One region of the Ensifer sp. ENS07 genome, then DNA from elsewhere that is predicted to be linked to it. Evidence: riboswitches for the same ligand, from Rfam matches in the RefSeq annotation. Region 1 holds a riboswitch; the other holds the start of a gene.
What was found. Region 1 has a riboswitch for thiamine pyrophosphate ahead of thiB (thiamine ABC transporter substrate binding subunit). Riboswitches for the same ligand answer to the same signal wherever they lie in the genome.

Region 1 (5,263 bases):
GAGCGCGATTGCCGCACTCGTCCGCAGCGCCCGGTGCACCGCCGGATCGCGGGCGAGCTTCAGCAGATCGGCTTCGAGTCCGGAGATGAGAACCGCGACCAGCGGCGCGCCGAGAAACAGAAAGGCAAGCGTGATCCAGGTGCCATCACTCAGGCGCGCGATCCTTGACGCGCCATCGAAACGGCGCACAGTGCGGCCACCGGTCATGCCCTCTTCCGGCTCGGTCGCCAGATGACGAAGCAGGAGCAGCAGCAGGCCGGTCATGGCGATCTGCAGGGCTGACAGCGCGATCGCGCGCGGCGGATCGAAATCGAAACGCAGCGCCTGGTAGATCGCCACTTCGATTGTGCTGGCCGCAGGCCCGCCGCCGAGCGTCAGCACGAGGGTGAAGCTGGTGGCGCAGAGCATGAAGACGAGGCCGGCGGCACCCGGCAGGAGGCCGCGCAGCACGGGCCATTCGATGAAGCGAAAGAGTGCGCGTGACGGCATGCCGAGATTGGCGGCGCTGCGCCAGTATTCGGCGGGGATGCGCTCGAGCCCGGCCAGGAACAGGCGCGCTGCAAGCGGCATGTTGAAGAAGACGTGGGCAAGCAGGATGCCGAACAGGCCGTAAATGCTGACGGGCTGCGCGAGGCCGAGCCAGCGTAGGCCGGAATTGAGGAAACCCTGCCGCCCCCAGATCTCGATCAGCCCGAGTGCGCCAACCAGAACCGGCAGTCCGAGTGGCAGCGCCATCAAGCGCAGCAGCCAGATGCGGCCGGGGAACTGCGGTCGTCGCGCTAGCGCCCGGGCGACGGGGATGGCAAAGAGCACGGACAGCAACGTCGAGAGGGTCGCCTGCAGCAGCGTGAAGCGGGTGACGCGCCAGATGTAGGCGTCGAACAGCGCATCGTCGCTCGCGCCGCCCGTCTGGCTCAGCAAGGCGACGATCGCAAGACCGACGAAAAGGACGAAGACGCCGAGGCAGGCTGCCCCGGCGACCACTGTCATACGATTTTCGCGCAGTGCGAACAATCCGGCCTCAGTTCTTGCTCATGGCGGCAAGCCATTCGTCGATCCAGGCCTTGCGGTTCTTGGCGACGTCCTCCGAGGGCAGGAGGAAGGTGTTTTCCGGCTTGACCAGCTTATTGAAGGCGTCCGGCAGCGGCTCCTTGGTCGCTGCGACCGGCATCATCCAGTTCGTCGTCGGGATGATCGACTGGAAGTCCGGACCGGTCATGAAGGCGAGGAACTGCTTTGCCAGTTCCGGCTCCTTGGCGTTCTTGGTCATGCCGGCGACTTCGATCTGGATGTAGTGCCCTTCGGAGAAGGCAGCGGCCTGATAGCGCTCGGTGTTTTCCGCGACCATGTGGTAGGCCGGCGACGTGGTGTAGGACAGCACCATCGGCGCCTCGCCCTTGGTGAAGAGGCCATAGGCTTCCGACCAGCCGGGGGTGACGGTCAGAACGCGGTCCTTCAGCTTCGTCCAGGCGGCACCCGCCTCATCGCCATAGACGGCCTTGACCCAGAGCAGGAGGCCGAGGCCCGGCGTCGACGTACGCGGATCCTCGATGACGATCTTCTGCGACGGGTCGCCTTCTACCAGCTCCTTCAGGCTCTTCGGCGGCGTCTTCAGCGTCTCGGTGTCGTAGACGACGGCGAAGTGGCCGTAGTCATAGGGCAGGAACGTGTCGTCGGAGAAGTTGCCGGGAACGGTGACGCCGGTTGCCTCGACGCCGTGCGGCGCGAAGAAGCCCGTTGCCTTGGCTTCCGCAACGAGGTTGGTGTCGAGGCCAAGCACGATGTCGGCCTTGGAAGCCTCGCCTTCGAGCTTCAGGCGGGTGAGCAGCTCGACGCCGTCGGCCACGCCGACATAGTTGACCTTGCATTCGCAGGTCTTCTCGAAGGCTTCTGCGACCTTGGCGCCCGGGCCCCATTCGGTGATAAAGCTCTCATAGGTGTACACCGTCAGCGTCTTGTCGGCGGCGGTCGCGGCGCCGGAGAAAACAAGGCTCGCGGCCGTCGCAAGGGCTAGCCGGCTAAAGAATTTAAGTTGCGATGAATTGGACATGGCGAGGACCTCTCTCCCAAAGTTCGTTGTTGCATGGGAAAAGGGCGTATCGATCCGATCGCGTCTAATCCCTCCGCCGGTATGAGCCGGATCAGGTTCCGCGGGTTGGCGTTTTGACGCCTCTCAGCCTCCGGCCGCAATGCGGTCGGGAGGCACCCCGTTAGAGCGGCAAGAGATTTACCGCTGCCTCGGTCCCATGGCAAGCGATGTTTACGGCGAAGCAAGGGGACGCCTGGCCAGCACAATGGCTCGTGTTTGCGTATGCCGCCAACTGCGCTACACAACGGCAGCGAGGAGGAAATGTCATGCCCGATATGCTTGTTCGACTTTATGCCCTGCCGGCTGAACCTCAGTCGAAGCTTGGCCTTGGCATCAGCATTCGCCGCGCCATGGCGCCGGAGCGCCGCCTGGTCGTTTCCTGGATTGAAAAGACTTTCGGTGCCGGATGGGCGGGCGAGGCGGAAGCCGCCTTTTCCTCCACCCCGACGCGCATGCACGTCGCTGTCCATGACGAAAAGATCGTCGGCTTTTCCTGCCACGACGTAACGGCACTCGGCTTCTTCGGTCCGACCGGCGTCGACGAAAGCATGCGCGGGCAGGGGATCGGTGAGGCACTGTTGCTTGCAAGCCTCACGGCCATGCGCGAGGCCGGCTATGGCTACGCGATTATCGGCGGCGTCGGGCCGGCGAAGTTCTACGAGCGGGTGGCCGGCGCCGTCGAAATTCCGGATTCGACCCCCGGCATTTATGCCGGCATGCTTTTTCCCGATCCGGTGCCCGAGGGGCATTGATGGTCTGACCAAAATATCGAGAACCGCTCGTTCGACGGTTTTCTTCGTTTTCCTTCGGCGGTCCTTTGCGCTATGGGCTTTGCCATGGCTCGATCGACCTTCACCATTCTGCTTGGCGGCGCCCTTTCGCTGACCGACCGGCTGGCTCACCAGCTGGCCGCAAGTCGCTTCATTGCGGCTGACGGCGGCATGCGCCATGCCCGATTGCTCGGCATCGTGCCGGATGTCTGGGTCGGTGATTTCGACTCGACCGAGGAAGCCCTTCTTGCGGACTACGCCTCCGTCCCGCGCGAGCCCTATCCGGCGGCGAAGGCCGCGACGGACGGGGAGATCGCGGTCGAGGCGGCGCTGTCGCGTGGAGCCGATCGCCTGATTTTCGCCGGCGCCCTCGGCGGTACCCGCAGCGATCACGCCTTCATGCACCTGCTGCATGCCGTCGCCCTTGCCGAGCGTGGCCTTTCCGTGTTGATGACCTCGGGCGAGGAAGAGGCCTATCCGCTGCTGGCCGGCTCGCTCGACCTCGACCTACCCAAGGGCTGCCTCTTCTCGGTGCTCGGGTTGACCGAGCTTACCGGTCTTTCGATCGTCAATGCGCGCTATCCGCTCGACGATTTCACCTTGCCGTTCGGCTCGTCCCGAACCGTTTCCAACGTTGCGGAGGGTCCCCTTCGCTTCACTCTCCAGAGCGGTCGCGCCATTGTGCTCGCCCGCCCCTATGATCTTTCCGGAGCCTGAGCCTTGGCGCCTCCCATTCTGAAACTCGACGACATCTTCCTCACCTTCGGCGGCGCGCCGCTGCTAGCCGGCGCCAATTTTCAAGTCGAACCGGGCGACCGCATCTGTCTGGTCGGCCGCAACGGCTCGGGCAAGTCGACGCTGATGAAGATTGCCGCGGGCCTGGCCGAGGCGCAGTCGGGCGAAATCTTCCGCCATCCCTCCGCGACCATCCGCTATCTGCACCAGGCGCCGGATTTCGACGGCTACGACACGGTGCAGACCTATGCCGAGGCAGGACTCGGCCCGAGTGACGATCCCTATCGCGTCGCCTATCTGCTGCAGCACCTGGGGTTGACCGGCGAGGAAGACCCGAAGCGCCTTTCGGGCGGTGAGGCGCGTCGCGCGGCGCTTGCCCGTGTCATGGCGCCGGAGCCGGATATCCTGCTGCTCGACGAGCCGACCAACCATCTCGATCTGCCGACGATCGAATGGCTGGAAGACGAACTGATCCGCAGCCGTTCGGCGCTCGTTCTGATCTCGCACGACCGGCGCTTCCTGGAGAAGGTCTCGACCGCGACCGTCTGGCTCGACCGTGGCCAGTCGCGGCGGCTCGACCGCGGCTTTGCCCATTTCGAGGCTTGGCGTGACGAGGTGCTGGAGGCCGAGGAGCTGGAACAGCACAAGCTCGGCAAGGCGATCGAGCGCGAGGAACATTGGCTGCGCTACGGCGTGACCGCTCGACGCAAGCGCAACATGCGCCGCCTCGGTGAGCTGCAGACCATGCGGGCGACCTATCGCGGCCACAAGGGGCCGCAGGGAACGGTACAGGCGACGGCCGCCGACGCCAAGGAATCGGGCAAGCTGGTGATCGAGGCGGAGAAGGTCACCAAGGCCTATGGCGAGCGCACCATCGTCGCGCCGTTCTCGATCCGCGTGCACCGCGGCGACCGCATCGGTCTGGTCGGCCCGAACGGCGCCGGCAAGACGACGCTCCTGAAGATCCTGACCGGACAGATCGAGCCGGATACGGGCACGGTCAAGCTCGGCACCAATCTCGAAATCGCGACGCTTGACCAGAAGCGCGAAGACCTCAATCTCGACGACACGCTGGCGCACTACCTGACGGACGGGCGCGGCGACAACCTGCTGGTCAATGGCGAGCAGCGCCACGTCACCGGCTACATGAAGGACTTCCTGTTCCAGCCAGAGCAGGCGCGCACCCCGATCCGCGAGCTTTCGGGCGGCGAGCGCGCAAGGCTGATGCTGGCGCGCATCCTCGCGCGAGCAACCAACCTTCTGATCCTCGACGAGCCGACCAACGATCTCGACATCGAGACGCTCGACCTTTTGCAGGAGATCGTCGCCGGTTTTGCCGGAACTGTCATCCTCGTCAGCCACGACCGCGACTTCCTCGACCGCACCGTCACCTCGACGATTGCGCCGGCCAATCCGGAGGCGCCGGATGGACGCTGGATCGAGTATGCCGGCGGCTATTCCGACATGATGGCGCAGCGCAAGGGCGCGATCGAGGAGAAGCGCAAGGCCGAGAAGGCGGAAAAGGCCAAGGCCGATGCAGCCGCACCGGCCGCCGAAGCGCCGAAGGCTGCCAAGGGTAAGCTTTCCTACAAGCAGAAATTCGCGCTCGAAAACCTGCCGAAAGAGATTGCCAAGGCGGAAGCCGAGGCTGCCAAGCGCGAAGAAAAGA
Region 2 (5,263 bases), on a different contig from region 1:
CTCAGAAGCTTCGCTCGCAAGGGCCGCTTCGTCGCCGAGCCGACGCCCATGCGCGACGTGATCGAGGGGGCGATGATGTTGCTGCGCAGCCGCTTTGCCGGCCGCATGGATGCGATCGTCATCGACCTGCCGGAAAATGGCCTCAGCGTCCTCGGCAGCCGCATCCGGCTCGAGCAGGTGCTGATCAACCTTTTGCAAAATGCCCTGGAAGCGCTCGGCACGCGCAGCGGCGCCGAGATCCGCGTGCGCTGCGAGGACGGTCCCTCGGGTACGGTTTTGCTCGTCGTTGCCGATAACGGCCCAGGCATTCCCCTGCACATCCACGAGGATCTGTTCACGCCGTTCAACACCTCGAAGGATGAAGGGCTCGGCCTCGGCCTTGCCATCTCCAAGGAGATCGTCGCCGACTATGGCGGCGATATCACCGTCGAAACCAGCGACAGGGGCACCGTCTTCACGGTTCGCCTGAAGAGGGCCTGAGCGATGCAGCCGACCGTCTATCTCGTCGACGACGACAACCACCTGCGCAAGGCGATGACGCAGACGCTGGAACTCGCCAGCCTCGCCGTTACCCCTTTTGCCAGCGCTGCCGAAGCGTTGAAGACGCTGGATGCGAATTTCGACGGAGTCGTCGTCAGCGATATCCGCATGCCGGGCATCGACGGCCTCGCCTTCTTCCGCCGCATCGAAGCTTTCGACGCGGATCTGCCGGTGATCCTGGTGACCGGCCATGGCGACATCCCGATGGCAGTGCAGGCGCTGCAGGATGGCGTCTACGACTTCATCCCCAAACCCTTTGCCGCCGACCGGCTGGTGCAGAGCGTGCATCGCGCGCTGGAAAAACGCCGGCTCGTGATGGAAAACCGCGCGCTGAAACGGGCCGCCGAGACGGCCGGCGACAGCCTGCCGCTGATCGGCCAGACGCCGGTCATGGAACGTTTGCGCCAGACGATCCGGCACATTGCCGATACCGATGTCGACGTGCTCGTCGCCGGCGAGACGGGCAGCGGCAAGGAGGTGGTGGCGACGCTGCTCCACAATTGGAGCCGACGCCGCAACGGCAACTTCGTGGCGCTGAATTGCGGGGCGCTGCCCGAAACGGTGATCGAAAGCGAACTCTTCGGCCACGAACAGGGCGCCTTCACCGGCGCCTTGAAGAAGCGCATCGGCCGGATCGAGCATGCGAGCGGCGGCACGCTGTTCCTCGACGAGATCGAGGCGATGCCACCGGCGACTCAAGTGAAGATGCTGCGCGTTCTGGAAGCGCGCGAAATCACGCCGCTTGGCACCAACCAGGTTCGTCCGGTCGATATCCGCGTCATCGCGGCTGCCAAAATCGATCTTGGCGACCCGGCGCAGCGCGGCGATTTCCGGGAAGACCTCTACTTTAGATTGAATGTCGTAACGCTGTCGATCCCACCGCTGCGCGAACGCCGAGACGATATCCCGCTGCTCTTCTCGCACTTCCTGACCCGGGCGGCCGAGCGCTTCAAGCGCGACGCGCCTGTGGTCACATCGGCCGTGCAGAGACATCTGATGACGCATGCCTGGCCGGGCAATGTGCGCGAGCTCTCGCACTTTGCAGAACGCGTGGCGCTTGGTGTCGAAGGTCCGCTGGGACAGCCGATTGCGCCCGCCGAACAGCCTGGATTTGCGCTCCCGGAACGGCTCGAACGCTACGAGGCGGAGATCCTGAAAGAGGTGTTGCGGGCTCAGCGCGGCGACGTCAAGGCGACGATCGAGGCGCTCGGCATTCCGCGCAAGACATTCTACGACAAGCTCCAGCGCCACGGCATCAACCGTGCCGATTACGCCGAGCGGGCCGCACCGGAAAAGGCCGGCCGCTAGCGTCAAACCCGAATCCGTCACCACACGCAATAGGTGCATCTTTGTCGGCAGGCGAATTCACGCTTGACGACCCGGGCCGATCGATGGCTATGATCTAGGCATTCACCAGGGGGGTCCCGCAAGGGGCTGAGATTCTGCTGGATGGCCGGCTTGCCGGCTGTGGCGCAGTGACCCGTTGAACCTGATCCAGTTCATACTGGCGTAGGGACGGTGCAGATATCGAAGCCAGGATTCCGTGCGTCCAGCATCTGGCGGAGCGTCTTTCATCTTTCCGGCATCAGAACTGGGTCTCCAATTGCAAACTTGGAGCCTCGTCATGAATATTGCCACCAAACCCGCAGCCCTCACGGTCACGCAAGGACCGCTTCCCGCCTCCCGCAAGATCCACAAGCCGGGCGTGCTTCATCCGGATATCCGCGTGCCGATGCGCGAGATTGCGCTCCACCCGACGTCGGGCGAGCAACCGGTTACGGTCTATGATTCCTCCGGCGCCTACACCGCCGACGACGCCGAGATCCGCATCGAGGACGGCCTGCCGCGGCTGCGCCGCAACTGGATCGTCGACCGCGGCGATGTGGAAACCTATGAGGGACGCGTGGTCCGCCCCGAGGACAACGGCTTTGTGAGCGGCGACAGGCTGACACCGACCTTCCCGTTCCAGCATGCGCCGCTGAAGGCCACGGGCGGCCGCGCAGTGACCCAGCTTGCCTATGCCCGCGCCGGCATCATCACGCCGGAAATGGAGTTCGTGGCGATCCGCGAAAATCTCGGCCGCGACGCGGCGCGTGCGAAAGTCCGCGACGGCGAGAGCTTCGGCGCCCACGTCCCCGATCACGTGACACCCGAATTCGTGCGCCAGGAAATTGCCAGCGGCCGCGCGATCCTGCCTGCCAACATCAACCATCCGGAATCCGAGCCGATGATCATCGGCCGTAATTTTCTGGTGAAGATCAATGCCAATATCGGCAACTCCGCCGTCACCTCGTCGATGGCGGAAGAGGTCGAAAAGATGGTCTGGGCGACGCGCTGGGGCGCCGACACCGTCATGGACCTTTCGACCGGCCGCAACATCCACAACATCCGCGAATGGATCATCCGCAACTCACCGGTTCCGATCGGCACCGTGCCGCTTTACCAGGCGCTGGAAAAGGTCAACGGCATTGCCGAGGACCTCACCTGGGAAGTCTATCGCGACACGCTGATCGAGCAGGCTGAACAGGGCGTCGACTATTTCACCATCCATGCCGGCGTCCGGCTGCACTACATCCCGCTCACCGTCGATCGCGTCACCGGCATCGTTTCGCGCGGCGGCTCGATCATGGCCAAGTGGTGTCTGCATCACCATCGCGAGAGCTTCCTTTACGAGCATTTCGAGGAAATCTGCGACATCTGCCGCGCCTATGACGTCTCCTTCTCGCTCGGCGACGGCCTGCGCCCCGGCTCGATCGCCGATGCCAACGACGCGGCACAATTCGCCGAACTCGAAACGCTCGGCGAGCTCACCAAGATCGCCTGGGCCAAGGATTGTCAGGTGATGATCGAAGGCCCCGGCCACGTGCCGATGCACAAGATCAAGGAGAACATGGACAAGCAACTCGCCGTCTGCGGCGAGGCGCCGTTCTACACACTCGGACCGCTGACGACGGACATTGCGCCCGGCTACGACCACATCACGTCGGGCATCGGCGCGGCGATGATCGGCTGGTTCGGCACCGCCATGCTCTGCTACGTCACGCCGAAGGAGCATCTGGGTCTTCCCGATCGCAACGACGTCAAGGTCGGCGTCATCACCTACAAGATCGCCGCCCATGCCGCCGATCTCGCCAAGGGCCATCCGGCCGCCCAGGTGCGCGACGACGCGCTGTCGCGCGCGCGCTTCGAATTCCGCTGGGAGGACCAGTTCAACCTCTCGCTCGACCCGGAGACGGCCCGTAACTTCCACGACGAGACACTGCCGAAGGAAGCGCACAAGGTCGCGCATTTCTGCTCCATGTGCGGCCCGAAATTCTGCTCGATGCGGATCTCGCACGACATCCGCGCAGAAGCGCAGAAGGAAGGCCTGGAGGCAATGGCCGCGAAATACCGCGAGGGCGGCGACCTCTATATGCCGGTGGAAGGGGCGGCTGGCGCGGCCGAGTAGACGACAGAGACTCGTTGAAGGGGCCAGTCACGGCCCCTTCAGTTCACTCAGGGCTGCGCCTCCCGCCTCGGAAGCGGAAGCGGCGATCGCCAAGGCTCTCCTCCTCCGTCATGCTTGGGCTTGAGCCGAGCATGACGGAGGGTGGGAGGCGCGCCAACGACCCCGTTCAATCAACAAACATGCAACGTCCTCTGTCCCTCTCGCGACGCCTCAGCGATGAGGGCGATCATCTGTATGTCGTGGCCGCCGCCAGAGGCCCGCACCTTGCGCTCCGTGTCGCCCGTCCCCCCAATAGCTTGTCCCCACATCGATTGAACGATATGCAAGGCGCACGCAAAAGTCGCTGTCGGCGAAATTCATTCGCGGCGGGCAGCCGAACTGTACCCGCGCAAAAGTCCTGCAGGACGACGCAAGAACGCCGTTTGCACAAGGAGAATGACTTGAGGACATGCCTGTTGAGACTGACGGCCTTGTCCATAGGAGCCCTTGCAGCATTCGGCGGAGATCTGCCGCGCCTCAACGGTGACCGGGGCTTTGCCGCGGGCCTTTCCTGGATTTCCGCTGCCCATGCGGACGACGCCGATGCCGGCGGCACGAATGGTGAAGGTGCCGCGGGCGGCAGCGACCAAGGTAGCGAAAACGTCGGGAGCGGCGGAAGCAACGGCACAGAGGGTGGCGGCGATTGGGGCTCCGGCGATGGTAGCGGCGTGGGCGGCGAGCCCGGCGGGACCGGGGCTGGCGGTGGAGGCGGCGTCATCGACGGAAGCGGCCTGAGCGGCGGAGACAGCGAGCGCCACTCATCCTCATCGCGCGACGGGCGGGATTACGGACCAACCGGCAGCGTATGGCACGGCGGCAGCAGTTTCCTCAATCTTTTTCGCCGGACACCGGAAGAGCCTCCCGAGGGGAGCGGGCCAGAGTCTTCCACCCGGCAGAAGAGCGATGCGGGATCCCGCAAAAGCGCGGGTCACACCAGAACAGAGCCCTGAAGAGATGTCTGCTTCGTCGCGCCGAAGGATGCCGTGTGCTGTTTATCGCAGACATAGAAGCGTCTGCGCCTGGATGCTTGGGCCAAGCCCTGGCATGACGGAGCAGCGGGAGGCGCGCTATCGATCCCGTTCGATCAACGAACGCGCAACGTCCCTATAGCCCTATAGCCCTCTAGCGACCACTCACCATCCGCTCGACCACATCGAGCAGCACGTTGGCGCCGGCGACCAGATCATCCGGCTCCGTGTGTTCGCGCGGATTATGGCTGATGCCGTCGCGGCTCGG

Region 2: linked by a shared signal. The riboswitch ahead of thiC (phosphomethylpyrimidine synthase ThiC) and the one ahead of thiB (thiamine ABC transporter substrate binding subunit) in region 1 are both predicted to bind thiamine pyrophosphate.

What each region holds. Positions count from the first base shown of each region.
Region 1 covers NZ_JACVBE010000010.1:173,729-178,991, forward strand. The annotation lists gene thiP (thiamine/thiamine pyrophosphate ABC transporter permease ThiP) at 1-1,014, opposite strand, end outside; gene thiB (thiamine ABC transporter substrate binding subunit) at 1,022-2,050, opposite strand; TPP riboswitch at 2,102-2,220, opposite strand; gene IB277_RS26035 (GNAT family N-acetyltransferase) at 2,356-2,841, shown strand; gene IB277_RS26040 (thiamine diphosphokinase) at 2,926-3,576, shown strand; gene IB277_RS26045 (ABC-F family ATP-binding cassette domain-containing protein) at 3,580-5,263, shown strand, end outside.
Region 2 covers NZ_JACVBE010000009.1:184,323-189,585, forward strand. The annotation lists gene IB277_RS24825 (ATP-binding protein) at 1-480, shown strand, start outside; gene IB277_RS24830 (sigma-54 dependent transcriptional regulator) at 484-1,848, shown strand; TPP riboswitch at 1,946-2,074, shown strand; gene thiC (phosphomethylpyrimidine synthase ThiC) at 2,165-3,988, shown strand; gene IB277_RS38705 (hypothetical protein) at 4,444-4,977, shown strand; gene IB277_RS24845 (Zn-dependent hydrolase) at 5,150-5,263, opposite strand, start outside.